4 regions of the Aeribacillus sp. FSL k6-2211 genome follow, and region 1 is predicted to be linked to each of the others. Evidence: predicted binding sites of a transcription regulator. Region 1 holds the regulator's gene; each other region holds the start of a gene.
The links. The regulator Rex, encoded in region 1, represses fermentation and respiration genes when NADH is low (regulators of the CRP and FNR family bind a similar motif). The targets are predictions, from matches to a motif close to TTGTGAAATATTTCACAA.

Region 1 (5,440 bases):
AATCCGGGAAAACTATTATACGGATAACCAAGAAGATGCGATATTAATGCAGGTGAATTTATAATGAAAGATCGATTAATTTTAGGAATTGAAACAAGCTGTGATGAAACAGCAGCTGCCATTGTGAAAAACGGAAAAGAAATTGTTGCACAAGTCGTTGCTTCCCAAATTGAAAGCCATAAACGTTTTGGCGGAGTCGTTCCAGAAATCGCTTCACGCCATCATGTCGAGCAAATTACTCTCGTATTAGAAGAAACGTTAAAACAGGCGAATCTTTCGTATCACGATTTGAACGCCATAGCCGTGACAGAAGGACCGGGGCTGGTTGGTGCATTATTGATTGGAGTCAATGCCGCAAAGGCTTTAGCTTTTGCGTATGATCTTCCACTAATCGGAGTACATCATATTGCAGGACACATTTATGCGAACCGTCTTGTGAAAGAATTTTCTTTCCCGCTGATTGCATTAGTTGTTTCCGGCGGCCATACAGAGCTTGTCTATATGAAGGAGCACGGTTGTTTTGAGGTGATTGGGGAAACACTTGATGATGCAGCAGGAGAGGCTTATGATAAAGTAGCGCGAACATTAAACCTGCCTTATCCGGGCGGGCCTCATATCGACAGGCTAGCACATGAAGGAACTGCTTCCATTGATTTGCCGCGAGCATGGCTTGAAGAAGGCTCGTTTCATTTTAGTTTCAGCGGGCTGAAGTCAGCGGTGATTAACACTCTTCATAACGCGGCGCAAAGAGGGATCACGATAGATCCGAAAGATATGGCTGCAAGTTTTCAGCAAAGTGTTGTAGAAGTTTTAGTGGAAAAAACTGTTCGTGCCAGTGAGAAGTATCAAGCTAAGCAAGTTCTTTTATCAGGCGGAGTAGCGGCGAATAAAGGATTAAGAACTGCTATGGAGGAAGCATTCAAAAAGAAAAAAGGGATCGACCTCGTCATTCCACCATTGTCCTTATGCACAGATAATGCGGCCATGATTGCAGCTTTCGCTGATGTACTTTATGAAAAAGGAATTTTCGGTGATTATCGTATGAATGCTCATCCTGGATTGGAATTAACGTCATATATATAGAGGCAAAATAGGGTCGAATGAACAGCGGCCCTATTTTTTTGTTTTAACCACAGGTTATCCACAAAGAAAAGCTTCATTTTGGATAAATAAGACGAAACATTGAAATAGAAGAAGAAAAAACAAGGTGAAACATGTGGATAACTAAAGGGGTTTGTTGTGGATAATGTGAACAAATAAGAAAAATATTATAAGGTAAGGAACTAATGATGTGGATAACTGTTTGAGAGAAACATGCTGAAGGAAACAAAATAAATAAAAAACCGGCATGAGCCGGTTATTCAGAAAGAAGTGATTCCCATTCCTCCATCAGTTGATCTAGTTGTTCCGTTAACATGACATTTTGATCATGAAGTTTTTGAGCTTTTTCATGATCTTGGTATATATTTGGATCGCAAAGCATTTCATTGTTTTCAGCGATCGCTTCTTCAATTTCTGCTATTTTGTTTTCAAGTTCTTCAATGCGGCGCTGTCTTTGCCGTTCCTTTTTTTTCAATATTTTTTCTTGTTCATAAGATAATTTTCCTTGTTTTTGCTCTTTGGTTTCGATAGTTGGTTCTTTCAACTGTTCAAGCTCGATCATCTCCGCTTTTTTTGCAATGTAATAATCATAGTCCCCGATATATTCGGCAATGCCTTCTGTGGATAATTCAAAAATTTTGGTCGCGATTTTGTTGATAAAATAACGATCATGCGAAACAAACAAGATTGTTCCAGGAAAATTTATCAGAGCGTTTTCCAATACTTCTTTGCTGTCGAGATCCAGATGATTCGTAGGTTCATCCATGATGAGAAAGTTAGCTTTTTTTAGCATTAATTTCGCTAAAGCGAGCCGAGCTTTTTCTCCTCCGCTTAAAGACGAGACGGTTTTCAGCACTTCATCTCCGGAAAAAAGAAAATTCCCTAAAACCGTTCGGATTTCTTTTTCTGTTTTTTCGGGATAGTCATCCCACAATTCATCTAAAACCCGTTTAGATGAAGACAAATCCGCTTGTTCCTGGTCATAATATCCGATTTGGACATTAGATCCAAACTGAATTTTTCCGCTCAGCGGCTTTAAGCGGTTGATGATCGTTTTTAATAAGGTAGATTTTCCAACTCCGTTTGGCCCTATTAAGGCAATTGAGTCCTTCCTGTTGATCGAAAAGTTAATATTTTTCACGATCGGAGTTTTTTGATCGTAGGAAAGGGACAAATCAATGGCTTTTAACACGTCATTGCCGCTTTGCTTTTCGATTTCGAAGGAAAAGCTGGCTGACTTCTCGTCCCCAGCGGGTCTGTCCAGTATTTCCATTTTCTCAAGCATTTTCCTTCTGCTTTGCGCACGTTTCGTTGTCGATGCTCTTGCTAAGTTTCGTTGAATAAAATCTTTCATCCGCGCGATTTCTTCTTGCTGTTTTTCAAATTGTTTTAATTCCCTTTCGTACGCTTCCGCTTTTTGTTTTAAATAAGCGCTGTAATTCCCAACATACTTCGTACAAACTGTTCGTGATATTTCATAAACAGTGTTGACAACGCGATCTAAAAAGTACCGGTCGTGGGAAACAATTAGAACCGCTCCATTATAATGCTGTAAATATTGTTCGAGCCAGTTTAATGTTTCCATGTCAAGATGGTTTGTCGGCTCGTCGAGTATGAGCAGATCCGGTTTTTTCAACAGGAGCTTTCCGAGTGCTAACCGGGTTTTTTGTCCTCCGCTCAAAACCGAAATTTTAGTTGAATAGTCGTAATCAGCAAACCCTAATCCATGCAGCACAGAACGGATATCCGCCTCATATTGATATCCGCCATTTTCTTTATATAAATGTTGGAGTGAATCATATTCCTTCATTAAGCTTTGCAAAGCATGAGAATCTCCAGCTGAGGAGATAGCTGCCATTTTTTGTTCAATATTTCGCAGCTCAGCTTCGATGTTCCGCAGCTCTTCAAAAACGGTTAGCATTTCATCCCATATCGACTTAGTTGATTCTAATCCTGTGTTTTGTGCCAGATAGCCGATTGTTAAATCTTTTGGCTTCACAATTTCACCAGAATCAAAGGGCATTTCACCGGCAATGATTTTCAATAATGTTGATTTTCCGGCTCCATTGCGGCCTACAACGGCGATTTTATCTCCTGTTTGGATTTCCAGCTTAATATTCGATAAAATAAGGTCAGCACCATAATATTTTGTGATTTTGTTTAACTGCAATAAAATCATCCATAGTTCACCTCAATCTTTGCTAGAATAAGTGTAGCCTATATATTTGACTGCAGGCAACTGACCTGATGAACAAAAGGACAAGAAATTGTAACAATCGTTCAAAAGACACGAATAAAAAAATAGTGTATAGTTTTTATATAAGGAGAGTTTGGAGAAAAAACAAATAAAAAGAAATGTAGACGGAGAAGAAGATCAGGATGGAAGCGTTATCAGTCTGATATTGTTTCATACAGGCGAGCAGCCGCTTGCTAGAAAACATAGCTAAAAACAAAATTAGTCAGGTTGTTTTGGATTGCGAGGGATGAGCATTGAATCAAGATCAATCTAAGATACCGCAAGCAACTGCAAAAAGATTACCTCTATATTATCGGTTTTTGCAAAATTTACATGCCTCGGGAAAACAACGTGTTTCCTCTCAAGAACTGAGTGAAGCAGTAAAAGTAGATTCTGCGACAATTAGAAGGGACTTTTCATATTTCGGAGCGCTGGGCAAAAAAGGTTATGGATATAATGTCAATTATTTGTTATCATTTTTTAGAAAGACGCTTGACCAAGATGAGTTGACCAAAGTTGCCCTCATTGGCGTCGGAAATTTGGGAACAGCTTTTTTAAATTACAATTTTACAAAAAATAACAACACACAAATTGTTATTGCATTTGACATTAATAAACGAAAAGTAGGAATGAAAATTGGTGGAGTTCCAATTTATCATTTGGATCAGCTAGAAAGTGAATTGCCTGATGATGTGCCTGTTGCGATATTAACGGTCCCGGCAACCGCCGCTCAAGGAATAACGGATCGGTTAGTGGAAAAAGGCATAAAAGGCATTTTAAATTTTACGCCGGCTCGCTTAAATGTTCCGGATAAAATTCGGATTCATCATATCGATCTATCTGTTGAACTTCAGGCTCTTGCATATTTTTTAAAACATTATTCGAATGAAGATTGAAGGAGCGATATTAAATGCCAACAATTGGAATTGGAAGCTTGCTGTTGATTGTATTTGCAGCTCTGCTTGTTTTCGGGCCGAAAAAACTTCCTGAGCTTGGAAAAGCTATAGGAGAATCATTAAAGGAGTTTAAAAGTGCCACGAAGGGCTTAGCAGACGATGATGAAGAAAACAAGAAAAATGAATAGCAAGAAGAATGGATGAATAATGATGAGCGAAAAAAAAATGTCCGTGTTGGAGCATATAGCGGAGCTTAGAAAACGGCTGATTATTGTAGTCGTTTTCTTTTTCGTTGCTATGATTACTGGCTTTTTCATAGCGAAGCCAATTATTGTTTTTTTACAGCAAACTGATGAAGCAAAGCAATTCGCCTTAAATGCTTTTCGTCCTGCAGATCCATTGATCGTTTATATGCAGTTTACATTTATTATTGCTTTAATTCTAACTTTCCCTGTTTTATTGTACCAGCTTTGGGCGTTTATCAGCCCAGGACTGTATGAAAAAGAAAGGCGGGTCACATTAAGCTATATACCGTTGTCGGTTGCTTTATTTCTTTTAGGTATAAGCTTCTCTTATTTTATTTTGTTTCCTTTTGTCATCGATTTTATGGGGCGGCTTTCCAATGATTTAAACATTCAACAAATGATAGGAATAAATGAATACTTTCGTTTCCTGCTGCAGTTAACATTGCCTTTCGGACTGTTGTTTCAGCTTCCCGTTGTCATTATGTTTTTAACAAGACTCGGGATCATCAATCCGGCGTTTTTGGTAAAGGTTAGAAAATATGCGTATTTTGTATTGCTTGTTATCGCAGCGATCATTACGCCGCCTGAAATTGTGTCGCATTTAATGGTCACGATTCCGCTATTCATTTTGTATGAAATAAGTATCATTGTTTCAAGATTTGCTTACAAAAAAGCACAGTCTTCTCAAATAAAAGAATCAGATCAAAAGTAAAACCGATGGGCTGTTATAAACATATCCCTGTCAAGTAGACAGTATAGGCTTTTTTCCTACTGTCTACACAAGAGGGATAATATCATTACACCTCATCGGTTGTTTTTTGCTTTCCGAATTTTATATGAGAAAGTGAACATGCGGATGGAAACAGCAAAATCAAACGTGGCTAAAATCATTAAAATCATATTTGTAGCTGTCCACATACCATTTTCAGCATGATGAATTGCTAAATATGTAAATAGAACTC
Region 2 (5,440 bases), 1.2 Mb from region 1:
CTTTTTCGAAGAATGGGGAAAAAAATTGAATTAACGGAAAGCGGAGAGATTTTACTTGAACATGTGAAAAAAATTTTTTCTGAAATTGATCAAGCAAAAATTAAAATACATGAATTAAAAGGATTGAATCGCGGCCATTTAAAAATCGGATGTGTTGGCAATCATCTTCTTTATTCTTCCTTGCTTACGTTTCACTCACAGTTTCCAAATATAAAACTCTCTGTTTACGATCTAAAAACGGAAGAAACGTTAGAAAAAATAGTCAAGTCTGAGCTCGATATAGGGATTGTCTATTTACCAGTTCATCATCCGCAAGTAGAGGTTATTAAATGGTTTTCATTAGAGTTTTTTGCCATTGTATCCCTTGATCATCCTTTAGCTGAAAAAAATTTAATATATTTGGAAGAGCTTCAATCGTACCCGATCTTTTTATTGCCCGAGCAATATGTTCTTAGACAGACGATCGATTCATTTTGTAATAAAGAAGGCATTAAGTTAAACCCAATTGTGGAATTGTCGGATACGTATTCGTTGTTAAAGATGACGCTTTTACATAACGGAATTACGATCCTGCCAAAGCTTTATGTTGAAAACAGCCCGGAGTTTTCTGTCAAGCTTTTGAAAATTGCAGACGAACTTCCGCGTAAAGAGGTTGCAATTATTTATCGAAAAGGTCTTCTTTCTTCCACTGCCATTCGAACATTTATCCAGCAGCTGACAAGGAGATGACTCATTTTAATTTTTAAATAGGTAAAATATTGGATTTGCTTTCAAAGGAAGGTAGGGATAGAATCTATACGTATACATTTTTTAATAGAGGAGCGAATAACAATTGGATTTATTTTCAGTTGGTATATCTATTTCATCTGACGCCATCATTGCCTTATTAAAAATTATTGCAATCGATATTATTTTATCCGGCGATAACGCAGTTGTAATTGCAATGGCAACGAGAAATCTGCCGAAAGAACAGCAAAACAGAGCTATATTCTGGGGGACTGGAGGTGCGGTCGCATTACGGATTTTGTTTGCATCCGTTATTGTTGTCCTGTTGAAAATCCCATTTGTCAACATTGTCGGCGGATTTTTGCTGCTTTGGATTGCTTATAAAGTTTTGGTAGATGACGGAGAAGCTGCGCATGTCCAATCTCAAAGCAGTCTGCTTAAAGCTATTCAAACGATCATTCTTGCAGATGCCGTCATGAGTTTGGATAATGTGGTTGCAGTAGCAGGTGCGGCACACGGCCATATCGGCATGATTGCGGTTGGAGTTTTGATCAGTATTCCAATTATGATTTTTGGATCAAAAGCGATCGTAAAATTAATGAACAAATTTCAATGGATTGTATATGTTGGATCTGGAATTTTAGCTTGGACCGCCGGTGAGATGATCTTTAAGGATAAACATATTGAACAATGGTTTCACATCCAAAACTTGTGGATCGAATATTTACTTATCGGAATTATGACATTGATTGTGTTAGCGATCGGTTATGAGAAAAATAAGCGTGCAGAGAAAGAAAATAAATTGCAGCATAGTGCTTAGCAGGCGGCTGTTGAAACGGCGCTTGTTTTTTTATGAAAAGAAATTCCACGTTTTAATAGATTTAGTTATGTCTAAAATTTTTGTTATCGGCAAATATGCACACTTCTGTAAAATGACGGTTTCTTTTGCAACAGCTCTAATTTGAATGTAAATTCGAGAGATCGTTCTTGTGTATAAGCATTCATCGTCCAGAGAAGGTGAGTGCTTTTTTATTTTATCCACAGATATTTCAAACAATTCACAACTTATACACATTATCCATACTGTTTTTGTGGATATTATGTAACTGTTGGAGCTTAAGAAGCTGGATTTTTTCCATAAAATCCTACTATGAATGTGGATAACTATAGTAATTGTTAACAATTTGTGAAATATTTCACAAATATATTGAAATTAAATTCAGAAAATTATATATTGAAATTGAAGAAGTTAGTGAAATATTTCACAAACTTCTTCGAAAAATAAAAGTGAAAAAACAAACAAAGGAGATGGTTGAAGATGGAATGGCTGAAAGGTCCAAAAATGGCGGTTGTCTGGGCGGCTCTTAGAATTTGGCTCGGTTATCAATGGTTTGTCGCGGGAGTCGAAAAGCTGGGTGGATTTGATGCGACAGGATTTTTAAAAGGGGCGATTGCTAAAGCAACCGGAGAACATCCGGCCGTTCAAGGATGGTATGCAGCGTTCCTTGAAAACTTTGCTCTTCCGAATGTAGAACTTTTTAATTTTATTATTCCAATTGGAGAAGTGTTAGTTGGCATCGGACTGATTTTGGGATTGTTTACAACTCCTGCATTAATTGCTGGTGCGTTTATGAACTTGAATTTTATGTTAGCTGGAACAACAAGCACGAATCCGATTATGTACACTGAAGCAATCATTTTAATGGCAGTAGGCGCAGCTGCGTATTATTGGGGAGCTGATCGGTTTATCCTGCCGTATTTGAGAGATAAATTTACAAACAAAAAATTCAATCAACAAGCAAATGTTTAAATGCAGCAATCATCTTGACTTTTAAAAATTTTTGAAACATAATTTTAAAAAAAGTATATTTTCGGCGTTGAAAGGGGCCAGTAAATAGACTTTAGGCGAAAAAGAGAGTGAAACCCTATGGCTGAAAGGTTTCATCGCTGATAAGCTATTGAACCTACCCCTGGAGCTGTCAGGCTCATAACCTGACCGTATCCTTCGTTACAGGCTAAAGGGAGCACTAAACTAGTGCTAAAAAAGGTGGTACCGCGGATATAGACTCATATTCGTCCTTTTTCGAAAGGATGATATGAGTCTTTTTTATGACTGTCAAGCAATGAAGAGGTGTTTTTTAGTGAGGAAAAAGCGAGTGGTCGTAAAAATAGGAAGCAGTTCTTTAACAGATGACAACGGGGGACTCAGTAAAGAAAAGCTGCACGAGCATGTTGAAGCGATTGCTAAATTGAAGGAAGCAGGGTATGAAGTAATTTTAATTTCGTCAGGAGCGGTATCAGCAGGGTATGGAGATCTTGGATATCCTTCCAGGCCTGTGACAATTAGAGGAAAACAGGCGGCTGCGGCAGTGGGCCAAGGGCTGCTTATCCAGGCTTATACAGAAGCATTTAAAAAATACGGCATTGTATGTGCCCAGCTTTTGATGACAAGGAGCAATTTTCAGCATAAAGAGCAATATCAAAACGCATACGCCACCTTATCGGAGCTTCTAAAGCGGCAAGTGCTCCCGATCATCAATGAAAATGATTCGGTTTCGATTGAGGAATTGACGTTTGGAGACAACGATATGCTGTCAGCTCTTGTGAGCGGATTATTGCATGCCGATTTTCTTATTATTTTGACGGATATTAACGGTTTATATGAAGAAGATCCTACCAAAAATCCGAATGCGAAACGATTTGATTTTTTGCCGGAAGTAACAGATGAATTAATTGAACAAACAGAGGCAACATCCGGTTCGAAAGTTGGAACAGGTGGCATGAAATCAAAGCTCATGGCGGCAAAAACGGCACTTGCCCTCGGTGTATCCGTATTTATCGGGAAAGGTCAAGGAAAAGAGAAATTAATAGAAATTTTAAATGGGAACGGTGACGGAACATATATTGGCAAAAACGATTTAAGTGCTGTTCGTAATTCAAAAGCATGGATTGCTCTTCATTCGATCATATCTGGTGATGTGGAAGTCGATGATGGAGCAGTAGCGGCTATTTTGAAGGAAGGGAAATCGCTCCTTCCTGCTGGCGTTAAGCGTGTCAGCGGCAACTTTCAATCCGGAGACGTGGTGCAAATTTTAAACAAGGAACAAAAGCTGATCGGAAAAGGCATAGTCAATTATTCATCTGAAGAATTAAAAGAAATTATGGGCATGCCGAGTCAAAAAGCGATGGAAATGACAAAGCGCATACATCCTGAAGTGGTTCACCGTGATCAATTTGTAGCGATAACGAGTAAGGAGATGATGATATGAGTGAAGTGTTGACAAAAGGGAAGCTGGCAAAAGAAGCTGCTGCCAAACTGGTTGCAAAGACTACTGAAGAAAAAAACAACGCATTATCAATCATCGCTGAACAATTGCAAAAAGAAACGCCTTATATTTTAAAAGAAAATGAAAAAGACATTGAAAACGGGAAAGCGAATGGTTTATCCGACGCTCTAATTGACCGTCTTCTTTTAAACGAAGAACGAATTAACGGAATGATTGAATCGTTAAGACAATTGATTTATTTGCAAGATCCAGTTGGGGAAGTGCTGGAAAGCTGGACTCGTCCGAACGGTTTACAAATCGAAAAAGTTCGGGTGCCGCTCGGAGTTGTTGGGATGATTTACGAAGCCAGACCAAATGTGACAATTGATGCCTCAAGCCTTTGCTTAAAAACAGGGAACGCTGTTCTTCTTCGCGGCAGCTCATCCGCATTGCATTCAAATATGGCGATCGTAAAGGTGATACGAGAGGCGTTAGAAAAAGCGAATTTTCCTGCCGACAGTGTACAGCTTCTGGAAGATACCAGCAGGGAAACGGCAGCGGAAATGTTCAAATTAAATGATTATTTAGATGTGCTAATTCCTCGCGGAGGGAAAAATCTGATTAAAACAGTTGTTGAAAATTCATCTGTCCCTGTGTTAGAAACGGGCGCAGGCAATTGTCATGTGTTTATTGATGAATCAGCAGACAAAAAGATGGCGATTGATATAACTGTAAACGCAAAAACACAAAGACCTTCCGTCTGCAATGCAGCCGAAACTCTTCTCATCCATGAAAATTGGAATAAGGAGTATATTCGCGAGCTCATTGAAAAGCTCGAGGAGAAAAATGTGGAGTTGCGAGTCGATCAAGCATTGTACAATGAATTCCCGCATTTGAAATTAGCGACAGAAGAAGATTGGGAAACGGAATATTTAGATTATACAATGGCAGTGAAACTTGTTTCGAATGTAGATGAAGCAATCGAGCATATTAATCGTTACGGAACAAACCATTCTGAGGCAATTATCACAGAAAATGCCGCAAATGTAGAAAAGTTTTTCAAATTAGTTGATTCCGCAGCTCTTTACCACAACGCATCGACGCGCTTTACAGACGGATTTGAATTTGGGTTTGGCGCAGAAATCGGGATCAGCACGCAAAAGCTCCATGCCAGAGGACCGATGGGACTCCCTGCACTGACTTCTACAAAATATATTATTAAAGGAAGCGGACAGATTAGAGAATAAGAAATGATAAAAAAATGGAAGCAGACATCTTGATTCGTTCGGATGTCTTCTTCCAATTTTTTATGCTTCCTTCAATCTGCTTTCTTCGTCTGTCATGAAACCGTTTCGTTTTGTATACAGTGTGTACATATCCTTTGAAATTTCAAAGATGTTGTATAAGTTTTTGTTTTCAATATGGGGAAGCTGACGAGATTCATCGGC
Region 3 (5,440 bases), 560 kb from region 1:
TAGAGATTACACCCATGCCGGGCGCACATAAAAAAAACCGGGCGTGAAAATTCAACGCCCAGTTTCTTCTACCAGAATTTAAATCCCGGTGAACTTGGTGCATTTTCAATGATATCGATGACCGGTACTGTATAAGCGATTACAATTAGCACAACAGACAGACCGATCCAAATTTTCCAATTTTCTAGAAGCAATGGTGTTTTTTCCGCATCTTCATGAACTTCACCAACTGGAAATTCTTCCGTTCCTTTTGGAGCAGCCACTGCCAAATTTATAACAATATAAAGAATCATCAAAATGGCAACGAATAAGATGGCTCCGCCAACCGCCATGATAGTTTGATAAGACATCCATTCCAACGCCTGCGGATGGTCTCCATATGTTGTATAAGCGGTCCGCCGAGGAGCTCCAAACAAACCAACTGTATGCATGGCTCCTGACATTAGGAACATACCGATGCACCAGAAAACGGTTTGAATGATCCCTAATTTATTTAATCGCGGTGTTAACGTTCTGCCTGTTAAATGAGGAACCAACCAATAGGAAATACCAAAAAACGTCAACGCTACAGTGGTGGCCACTGTTAAATGGAAATGTCCTGTTACCCATAAAGTGTTATGAACGACTTGGTTCATTTGGTTACTTGCATTAATGATTCCGCCTGCTCCGCCAGGAATAAAAACGAGCATTCCCATAAACGGTGCAAAAAAGCGAACATCTGTCCACGGAAGTTTTTTCACCCAGCCAAACAGTCCGCTGGCCCCTTTTTCTCTTCCGCTTATTTCAAATGTTGCAAACAAAGCGAAAGCTGTCATTAAAGATGGAACAATGACCATAAACGTCAACACAATTTGCAAAAACTTCCAAAACGGAGTGATCCCAGACTCTAGTATTTGATGATGGAAGCCGACTGGGATGGAAAAAAGAACAAACAGTACAAACGCCAGTCTTGCAAGCGAATCGCTGAAAATTTTCCCGCCTATTATTTTTGGAATGATGACGTACCAGCACATATAGGCAGGCAATAACCAGAAATACACTAATGGATGGCCAAAATACCAAAAAAGTGTTCTGCTTAACAGCACATTGATTTTATCGACTAACCCGAAGGACCAAGGAATAAACTGGAATAATACCGTTACTGCTACGCCCAATGTTGCTATGATCCATAAAATCATTGTGGCAACTGCCATAAAGCTTAATAGAGGAGACGGTTTTCCTTCATTTTTCTTTTTCCAGACAGCGTATTGGCTAAACATGCCAGCTCCGCTTACCCAGCTGCCGACTACAACAAGCGTCAGACCGATATAAAACCATGGCGATGCTTTAAGTGGTGCATAAAAAGTGTATAGAACGGTCGCTTTATTTAATAAGATCATAACCGTTGTAATCGCTGTTCCAATCGTCATAAGCCAAAAGCCGATCCAACCCGCCTTTTTGGCAAACGGAGTTAAATCACCTGTCGTCCGACTCATGGAAGCATATAAAAAACCAATGATAAAAAATGTTGTAAAAACAAGTGCCAACAAAACGCCATGAGCAGTCAAAAGCTGATAATACCCGATCCCTGCCGGAAGCTCAAGCGTTCCGCTTCTAACAAAAGCCTGCAATAACCCGGCAATCGCTCCTAAAAACAATGCAATATAACCAACTGCAATATGGGCGAGCGCCAGCTTTCCATCGTTTGGGTGAAGCGCTGTATTTTTCATGCTTTTGTCACCTCAATTTTCGTGCTCATCATTTGGTGCCCAGTACCGCAATATTCGTTGCAAATTATTAAATAGCTGCCGGGTTTATGGAATGTATGTGTAAGCGAATTCACATGTCCCGGGGTCACCATCATGTTGACATTTGTGCCAACGATTTCAAGGCCATGAACAACATCTTTGCTTGTCACGATAATATGAACTTTTGCTCCCTCCGGTATTTTTATGTCATTCGGCATAAAGGCAAAAGCTTGAGAAACTATAACAAGTTCGTATTCGTTGTCTCCAATTTTCTTTAAGCCTGGTTGATTAAACGGCTCTGTCGTATCGACTTTTTGCGGATCCAATGTGGTCAGATCACTCGGCGGATGATGACCTTGTGCAAATGCACTGATGCCCACGATTGTTAAAAACATCACAAGCGTACCTATACCTATTAATAGCCAAACCTTTTCAAGTTTGTGCAAATGCAAGATGATCCCCCTCCTTTATAATCGTTGAATAAATAAGTAGTAAACTCCAAACCAAGAAAGTATTAAAAAAAGAGCCAGCATAAGAACAGATAAAAAAGTGCCAAATAACGAATATTCTTTCTTTTGAGCAATTTCCTGCTCTTTTTTATCGGAGATGAATTCTTTTGCCACCCATAACACCACCTTTTCTTCTTTTAAAAAAATTGTAGTTTAGCTTACGTTAGTCAATCTGTGAAAAAAATCACATTTTCCATAGTACTTTTTGACAGTATGTTGAACAAAAAACATTGCATTCACACTGAATCTTCTATCATTAGGAAGCTAGGAGCCAAAATGAACGGGACACATTTTTGGATGAAGCTCTGGCTATGACCTTTGAATCGGTTAAGAAGGTCACCCTTTCATTTCTTTGCACAAAAAAACGCCTGTCCCGATATAGTAGACAGACGTTTATATTTACATATATTTAACTGCAGCAACAGCAAGAAGAACCCATGCAATTAAAAATGAAATGCCTCCAAGCGGCGTAATTGCACCTAACACTTTGATCTGCGTCACACTTAATATATACAGGCTTCCGGAAAACAGGAGAATACCGATGAGCATCAGCCACCCGGCCCAATTTGCATAGCCTGCCTGCGGATGCTGCTGCAAAAACAGAGCCGTGACAAAAAGGCCTATCGAATGGAACATTTGATATTGTACACCTGTTTGCCATGTCTCCAAATATTTTTGCGGAATTTTCCCTTCCAAACCATGGGCGCCGAATGCTCCTAAAGCTACAGACAAAAAAGCACCGACGGCTCCAAGAATGAAAAATATTTTCATCATCTTCACCCCTTTTTCCCTTCATCTTACCTTATCGTCCGTTTTTTTTAAATGAAGATTTTACAGATGACAAGATTTTGTTAGAAATCAAAAATAGATTCTCCATTTGCATCGTCTTCGACCAACAAACGTTCTTTCATTGTCAGCGTTTTGCTGTTTGCATTTCCGATCATTTTTTCCAGCTCTAATGGAGTTATTTCACTTTCGCTTTTTGGCTCTTGACTAGCTGAAAAATCATAATTTTCCTCTTGTTGATCCAAAATAACATCACATAAAGAACGGATGACAAGAAGCCGGGCTTTTAGATCATGAGGTGTTCCTGCTGCCTTTGCCTTTTTCAGTTCCTCCTCCATTTTTCCTATTATGCTTGAGACCGGTATATTCAACTCCTATCGCTCCTTATTGAAAGATAATGATCTTGCTTTTTTTATCATATTTGATTTTTTCCTTATTGACAAACTTGTCTGCTTCATTCACTTTTCATAACAAACTTGTTACAATAAGTAAGGAATTTTTGAGCACAAGGAGGGCCTGCAGATGGACAATCAATATTTGCAAACAATAAACGGCGATTTATGGTTAACAGAAGATGAAAGAGAAAATTTAAAAATCAGCTATAGAATCAAAGAAGTGCTTTTTTCAAAGCAATCCCCTTTTCAACATGTTATGGTATTGGATTCATATGATTTTGGCCGCATGCTAGTGCTAGATGGAGTTGTGCAAACCACTTCTATTGATGGGCATATATATAATGAAATGATTTCCCATGTCCCGCTCAATCTCCACCCAAATCCGGAAAAAGTGCTGATCATCGGCGGCGGAGACTGCGGTGTTGCCAGAGAAGTGTGCAAATATGATTCAGTGAAGGAAATCGATATGGTGGAAATTGACGAGCTTGTCGTTTCCGCATGCAAGGAGCATCTGCCTGAAGTGTCAGGAAACTTAAGCGATCCGCGCGTAAATTTCTTATTTATTGACGGCGTGAAATATGTAGAAAACAAACAAAATGAATACGATGTGATCATTGTTGACTCTTCTGACCCGATTGGACCGGCAGAACAGCTGTTTTCAAAAGATTTTTATACCAACCTATATAAAGCGTTAAAAGACGATGGCCTCATGGTATGCCAAAGTCAATCGCCTGTTTTCCACTTGGATGTTTTAAAACGGTCTTATAGCCATATTCAATCTTTATTCCCGATTACAAAACTATACACAGCTGTTGTTCCTACATATCCGGGAGGACTATGGAGCTTTACAATCGGATCGAAAAAATATGAAGATGTAAAGTCGGACAATTTTTCGAAAGATACAAAATATGTAAATCAAGCTATTCTCGAAGGGTGCTTTAAGCTTCCTGAGTTTTTGCAGCAAGCATTGAAATAATGGAGCTGGCCCAAAAGTCATTGAAAGTTGGCTTTTTGGGCCTCTATTTGTTTTGACAAAAAAACATACTTTCTAGTAAAAATGCAAGCGTCAAACGAACAATTAAGAAAGAACTGTGTGCTGCAAAATAAAGTACATAATATTGCAATCAGACAAAGACGAGAATTTGCTTAAAGAAACGCAAAAAGTGAGAGGCGATGGTAAAGCACCTCTCATTTAGATAAAATCTCTTTTGCAACTGGGAATTCGCCTATTTGCTCATATTTTTGAAGCAGTTGTTTTGAGATTTGAATTGGATATTCTGCTTTTTCATTTTGGGTAACGCCTAATACCTCAATCAATCTGGAATGAAATTCTTCTAGACTAGGCACTTTACCTTCTTGCATATACTCTTTTTGAATTTTGAGAAGGAAAAATGCGATCTCTGCCCGCTCCTCACCATTTAAATCTTTTTTCAGAGCAACGTAATCAATATTAATAATAAGTCAGGAGATATCTTTTGATTACCAATAATCTTTATTAATAGATTTTTAAAAGCTCTACCTAATAATTTAAGTTATAAATTTCTTTATCTAACCTTTCTACCTGATTCTAAAAAATTTCAATCATTCCGAGCTATTTCTATCATCCATACTCGATCTCCTCCTGTTCTTTTCTTTCAACTGGACGAAAGATCAGAATCACTTCTACAATGGCTTTAGCTCCAATTCTTATAGCTGTGGCTCCAAGCGGCTTCTTCATAGCATCGTATCCGAAAAAAGAGCCTTTTGTCCGACGAGGGTGCACAAATCTATTCTTGAAGAAAAACCGAGGCAGAAAGTGCGCCCCGTCATATTAAAGGCAATCGGTCGTTCCGCAGATTTTCTTTTCAGGGGCTCGACAAGGTACATGTTGAGTTTGGGGTTATAGCTTTATCTCCAACATGTTAAAAATTGCTGGTATTCGCCAGCTACTTTCAAAAATACAAAAGCCAATGAAGAAAAACGAGCTGTTTTCTCCACTTACTTCATTTAGCGACTTTATCAGAAAGTCTAAAATATGATATGT
Region 4 (5,440 bases), 880 kb from region 1:
TTACATAAAATGTTAAATCTAAGAGTAGAAAAATAGATCTGATTACTTATATTTACTACATGTTGCACTTTAAACATTGGTGATGTTTGTTCATAAAGGAGAGAATAAAACTAGGAGGAAGTTTCAATAACTTCCTCCTACGTTTTTTATTATTAACTCAACTTTCGCACACAGAAATATTTAAGCATTGCTTGATATAATTAGGTATAGTGGCCAACCATTTATTCATTTGATTTTTAAAGATGTCCATGTTCAAAGAAACCTCGGCTTCCGCCAAAGTTTGGAAAAGGTCAATAAGTGATTGAAGGGCAGTAATAAAATCTATGTCTTTTACATCTTCGCAAAGGATGTAAAAAAGGTTGCCAATCGTCTTAGGATCCTCCTCTTTTCGCATTTGCCAAGCAATGAGAATATATCGTGTAAAAACAATGGTTGTATGGCTAATTAACATGTCGTAGGAACGTCCCTGGAATTCTTTCTCTAAATTTAAAAGGGATTTATTGCATTTGAAGAAGACTTCAATGTCCCAACGCATGCCGTAAATACGAATGATCTCTTCATTTTCTAATGTTGTATCTGTGCTGAGAATGGCAAGCCATTCGCTCCGTTTATTACGGTTTCGTACAAATAGAATTTTTACTGGAATTCCATTGTCTAAAGTAGCATAAACGGATCCGCGAATGTCTTTTTTACCCATGTGAGGTTTTGCCAATTTGTAAAGTTGATTCAGTGTGAAACGTTCACCATTGTAAACGTATCGCTGCTTTAATTGCTTCACCAAGCCAATGACAAATAACCCTTTGTTCGTAATCTTCTCAATTAAAGGCGCTTGTGTAAACCAGGAATCCATGAGAACATAGTCAGCTATAATCCCTTTTTCAAGCGCATGATCAAGTAAAGCTGAAGCCACGTCCGGTTTTGATTTCAGAGCTTCCTGGCGACGCTTATAGCCAGATGTTCGTTTATCAATATTGGTATTGATTTCTTGCAGGCGATTTTCCTTTTTCGGTGAACTTAGAAGAGCAAAATCAACGGGAATAAAAGTAAAACTATCGGTCCAGCCAAGGGTAAGCATTTGAAACCCTTTCAAGTACTGATGGGTAGAGTGATCAAAAACCTTAGCCAACAGTTCAACCGACTTACTACGGTTTCTTGAAAAGACAGAATCATCAATCACAAAAGCTGTGACACGATCTTTTGAAGTTAATGGTTGAAGCAGACGGATCATTTCACTGCTTAATGAAAGCAGAAACTTTCTCCAATGATAGGTTGGTGTATTTAAAAAGCGATAGACTGTATCCTTTCCGGGCAGATCCTGAGATCGTTTACTCATAAAAGCACGAAACCAGTTCTTATATTGGAAGACTAAAAGAAAAATCAGTTTGAAAACAGTAAGACAAGAATACCCGGAAAGTTTCGTAATATTCGCTTTTCTTAAATGATATCCAATATTTAATTCGGAAAATCCTTGTTTAATTTCTTTTGGTAATTGCGCAAAGTAGTCTTTATTCGTTATCATAGTGGTGACACCTTTCTTTTGGATTTGGTTTCGTCACCAATATTTTACCAAAAGAATAGGTGTCTTTCTTTATGTTTTAAAAAATGTCAAATGATAATTTTGTACTCCCCAAAACCATTTACATCAAGCATTTAAACAAGATTTTGGACTGCGAAAGCTGAGTTATTAATTAATTTTTTCCTCTTAAATTATTGCGGTGAGCCGTACCATTACTCTAATTAAGTTTGGTGAATTCCACTGCCCTTGTCGTTAATAATTTATCTACAGCCTGTATTCAACGCATGTGGAGTGTGTTTCACGGCTAGTGTTAAAAAATGATTGAGCGTGTTTAAACTTTTACACACTCAATCGGCGCAAACTTGTAGTAAATTTTAACATTTTGGTTATTATCTACTTCTATCCGTTCAATAAACCGTAAAACCATTTCAGTAGTAAGGGTTTTGAAGGATAGAAATTCATCTACTTGCTTTCTGATGGTTGATAAGTCAGAGGTGACTGACTGTCAACCATTGCTTTTTTTATCGTTGACTTTTCCATCTCTAGATGTTGTAACTTATCTTGTACCATAGAAACAAAGTCGTGGTAATCTTCCTTTGAAATATCTCCACCGATGAACTTTTTCAGGGCATTGTAGAAATCTGCTTGAAGGGATAGTCCCCTTTAATGATCTTCCAGTTTTCTTTATTAAGTCTTTCAAGGTCAGCAGAGTCCGTTATGGAGAAATCCATATCTTCCGGGTAAAGGGAACCTTCTGGTGTTCCATGTATTCTAACATGATTAAACCAATGAACATAATCATCTAATTCCAGTTTCAATTGGTCTAAAGTTTCGAAATATCTACCCTTAACAAATTCTGTTTTGAGGCGGGACGGCTATTGCGCATACTCTCCAACGATGACCGCAAGCTGTCGCAGCTATTTGCAGATGTCCCGCGGTATCACGCCACTCCGGAGAAGCGCGTGCCTTGCCCGGAGGAGCAGAAGGCGGAAGCCATCGCTGCGGTCAAACAGCGGTTTGCGAGCAGTCACGAGGTCGTGGACGTGGACGGTGCCCGCATTCAGTTCAAAGACGGCTGGGGGCTGGTACGTCCGTCGAACACGCAGCTAATCCTTGTTCTGCGCGCTGAAGCCGTGTCACCGGAGGCATTAGCCGACATCAAACAGAAGTTGGCTGACGCACTCGGCGAGCCACCGCTTAACTTGACTATCCCATGGTGAGGCGGGGCACAATTGGATTACGATTCGTATCGGCGCTGATCCGAACAACCCATGCTATTCGGATCAGCGCCGTTTTTCTTTCTTGACAGTTATAATTTAGAAGAGAAAACAAAAATGTTGTCATCATCAGTTGCCATACTTTTGAATGCTTGCATTACGTTGTTCATAAGATGGCTAAATGGATTTACTGTAAATTATATTACTACAAGGATGAAAACAACAAGTGTCGTGGTTGAAAGTAAGAAAGACTTTGAAACCATTAAGTTTTATTCAAATATTTGCCACAACTTTGGAAGTGTAAGCGTTACAATCAAAAAATTAAATAAAAGTTCACAAATGTTTGTACTATCATCGTTTACAATATATACGTGAAAATATTCACAAATAAATATACAAAAATAATATTTATTCCGCTAGATTGGTCGCCAAAGAAAGGATGAATCTATCTTGGAGATATTATCGATGAGTGGAATTGTTATTCGATTTTTATTAGGCGGAGGCGCGGTCGTCGCTTCTACCATTATCTCAAGAAAATTAGGATCAAAAGTCGGAGGAATTTTTGCGGCCTTTCCTGCTGTATTTTTCACGCCATTATTGACACTTCGCTTAGATGTAAAAGGCGGTGAGCTAGTGGAAAAGTCGATTGTTCTATCCCAAGGGGCAGTTGTCGGGATGTTCATGAATATTATGTGTGCAATAGCGGTCGTTTATCTTTGCACTAAGCAAGGTTGGAAACGCGGGCTTGCACAATCGCTAGCTGGATGGTTTCTTGTTTCCATTGCTTATGCTTTTATTTCAAGATATTTCTAAGTTAAGGTGATTTTTATGGACGGACGTGATTTATTTTTCCGTTTTTTATTTGGTGGCTCTGCAGTTGTACTAAGTTATGAAGCGGCAAAACTGTTGCCATGGAAAGTTATCGGGGGGATTTTCGCGGCATTCCCAGCCGTTATGGTCGTTGCCGTGATGATGGTTGGCACGAAGAACGGATCTAAAGAAGCAGCAAAAACAGCGCAAGGATCAGTTTATGGAATGGTCGGTTGTTTTATTTGTGTATTAGCTGTGCTATTTTCCCTGCAATTTACACACAATTGGTGGGGAAGTTTTATTTTTGGTTTAATTACATGGTTTGCAAGTTCGTTATTCCTTGTATACATGCGAGATCATAAAAAGGAAAGCAGAGTATCAAGCATCAAGTCGCAACATTGATAAAGAGGCGCAGAGCAAAAAGCCAATGGAACCATGAGTAGCGAATATAGAAACCTGGCACGATACGAACGTGCCGGGTTTTTTGTGTGTCATGAAAAAATCGTTCTTTTCTTTTAAAAAGTTGGAGTGATAGGGGGGACGATGGTTAAATATATTCAAGATCCAATACTGATTTCTGAGTCCATTCTGGATGTATCCTTGTGAAAATCGAAGAAATTCAAAGAAAAACAGTATTTTAGAAAGTGTTCTCTCGTTCAATAATTATGATTTTAACATCAGAATTTTTTAAATATACAAAAACTGGACAACGAAATTAAGGTCAAGCAGATAGACCGCTAAATGATGCTGCACACCAATCATAAGTGATCTGTTCTAGAAACTTTACATGAGTGGAGGGCATGCCGGCTAGTTATACAGATTATCTGAATTCCCGGCTTAGAGGCATACCCGTAGAGGATCCATGTCAAGTGGATGCAGTAGTTCTAAAACCTATTGATTTCTGCTTTCATTTCGACTGGTCGACGATCCGATGAAGAAATTGTGACGTTAGTCTTTAAAGAACAAGAACACCTCGAGGTTTTGCTCTAACGCGCTTCCCAAGCTGTAGAAGCCCTGCCCCAGATCATTACCGACATAGTGGACTTTATTACCAATAACCTGCCTGAGATTATCGCAATGGGCATCGAGCTTACAGTTCAGCTCGCGGCAGGATTAATTAAGGGGAATCTAAAATAGACTTTTTATCCAATTAGGATCTGAGACATGTAGTAAGTTTTTAACTTTTTTTGCTACTAAATCGTAATCTTCTTGATTCTTTGCAGCCTCATAGTTAAACCATCGAGCATCTGGGTCATTTGGATTTTCACTAAGTCTATATCGATCATTTACATCATGTGCCGTTACTTTATTTGGGGGGATTTTTTCTCCCCAACTCATTGTAACTCCATCTGCTGGACAAACAGCTAATTCTACTACAAAAGATCCACCATGACGATTAAATTGAAAAGTAATGAGGTCAATATTATCTTCATTTTGTCTTCTAAAGTGGGGAAATGACCCTTTAAAACCATGTTCTCGTAAATATGGAACAACAATATTTTTTAATGAATTTGTCATAGTTTGACGGGCTTTTGTAGACATGTTAATGATGTCCCTCCATTTTTAACATATAGTCATTCATTATGAAAATGTCTTTTAAAAATAAAGGGATTCCTTAGCATTTGAGAAAAATTGTTGTTAGGAATCCCTTTATTTTTAATCATAAATTTTATAGGAAATTCCTTTAGATTTCAAATAATCTTTTACAGACTTACTTGCACCGACTTTACCTGTCTTATCACTTCTAAAGAAATGCCATTTAGCCCCTTTAACATCCTTTACAGATTTATCTTTTATTAATAAGTAGTCTTTATCAATCTGTTTTTTATTGTTTTAGTTAATGTAACATAACTGATGTTAGACTAAAAGTAGACACAGATTATTATAGTAATAATAG

Region 2: a site for Rex is predicted at 1,911-1,928, ahead of NSU19_RS15835 (DoxX family membrane protein). Genes of this name have one in related genera too.
Region 3: a site for Rex is predicted at 2,409-2,426, ahead of NSU19_RS18965 (cytochrome c oxidase subunit 2A). Genes of this name have one in related genera too.
Region 4: a site for Rex is predicted at 3,103-3,120, ahead of NSU19_RS17490 (DUF3147 family protein). Genes of this name have one in related genera too.

The regions. Positions count from the first base shown of each region.
Region 1 covers NZ_CP150190.1:425,971-431,410, forward strand. Annotated here, with positions in the region: gene rimI (ribosomal protein S18-alanine N-acetyltransferase) at 1-64, shown strand, start outside; gene tsaD (tRNA (adenosine(37)-N6)-threonylcarbamoyltransferase complex transferase subunit TsaD) at 64-1,083, shown strand; gene NSU19_RS02200 (ABC-F family ATP-binding cassette domain-containing protein) at 1,358-3,280, opposite strand; gene NSU19_RS02205 (redox-sensing transcriptional repressor Rex) at 3,592-4,233, shown strand; gene NSU19_RS02210 (twin-arginine translocase TatA/TatE family subunit) at 4,248-4,421, shown strand; gene tatC (twin-arginine translocase subunit TatC) at 4,444-5,190, shown strand; gene NSU19_RS02220 (YdiK family protein) at 5,283-5,440, opposite strand, start outside.
Region 2 covers NZ_CP150190.1:3,271,241-3,276,680, reverse strand. Annotated here, with positions in the region: gene NSU19_RS15845 (LysR family transcriptional regulator) at 1-729, shown strand, start outside; gene NSU19_RS15840 (TerC family protein) at 833-1,546, shown strand; gene NSU19_RS15835 (DoxX family membrane protein) at 2,045-2,536, shown strand; T-box leader at 2,595-2,810, shown strand; gene proB (glutamate 5-kinase) at 2,868-3,995, shown strand; gene NSU19_RS15825 (glutamate-5-semialdehyde dehydrogenase) at 3,992-5,239, shown strand; gene NSU19_RS15820 (GNAT family N-acetyltransferase) at 5,300-5,440, opposite strand, start outside.
Region 3 covers NZ_CP150190.1:3,950,987-3,956,426, forward strand. Annotated here, with positions in the region: gene NSU19_RS18955 (b(o/a)3-type cytochrome-c oxidase subunit 1) at 69-1,709, opposite strand; gene NSU19_RS18960 (cytochrome c oxidase subunit II) at 1,706-2,179, opposite strand; gene NSU19_RS18965 (cytochrome c oxidase subunit 2A) at 2,195-2,311, opposite strand; gene NSU19_RS18970 (DUF423 domain-containing protein) at 2,636-3,007, opposite strand; gene NSU19_RS18975 (YwdI family protein) at 3,088-3,393, opposite strand; gene speE (polyamine aminopropyltransferase) at 3,545-4,393, shown strand; gene NSU19_RS18985 (hypothetical protein) at 4,606-4,779, opposite strand.
Region 4 covers NZ_CP150190.1:3,631,266-3,636,705, reverse strand. Annotated here, with positions in the region: gene NSU19_RS17500 (transposase) at 158-1,519, opposite strand; partial or broken gene NSU19_RS17495 (phosphomannomutase/phosphoglucomutase) at 2,377-2,736, shown strand; gene NSU19_RS17490 (DUF3147 family protein) at 3,199-3,546, shown strand; gene NSU19_RS17485 (DUF3147 family protein) at 3,562-3,945, shown strand; gene NSU19_RS17480 (DUF4304 domain-containing protein) at 4,672-5,085, opposite strand.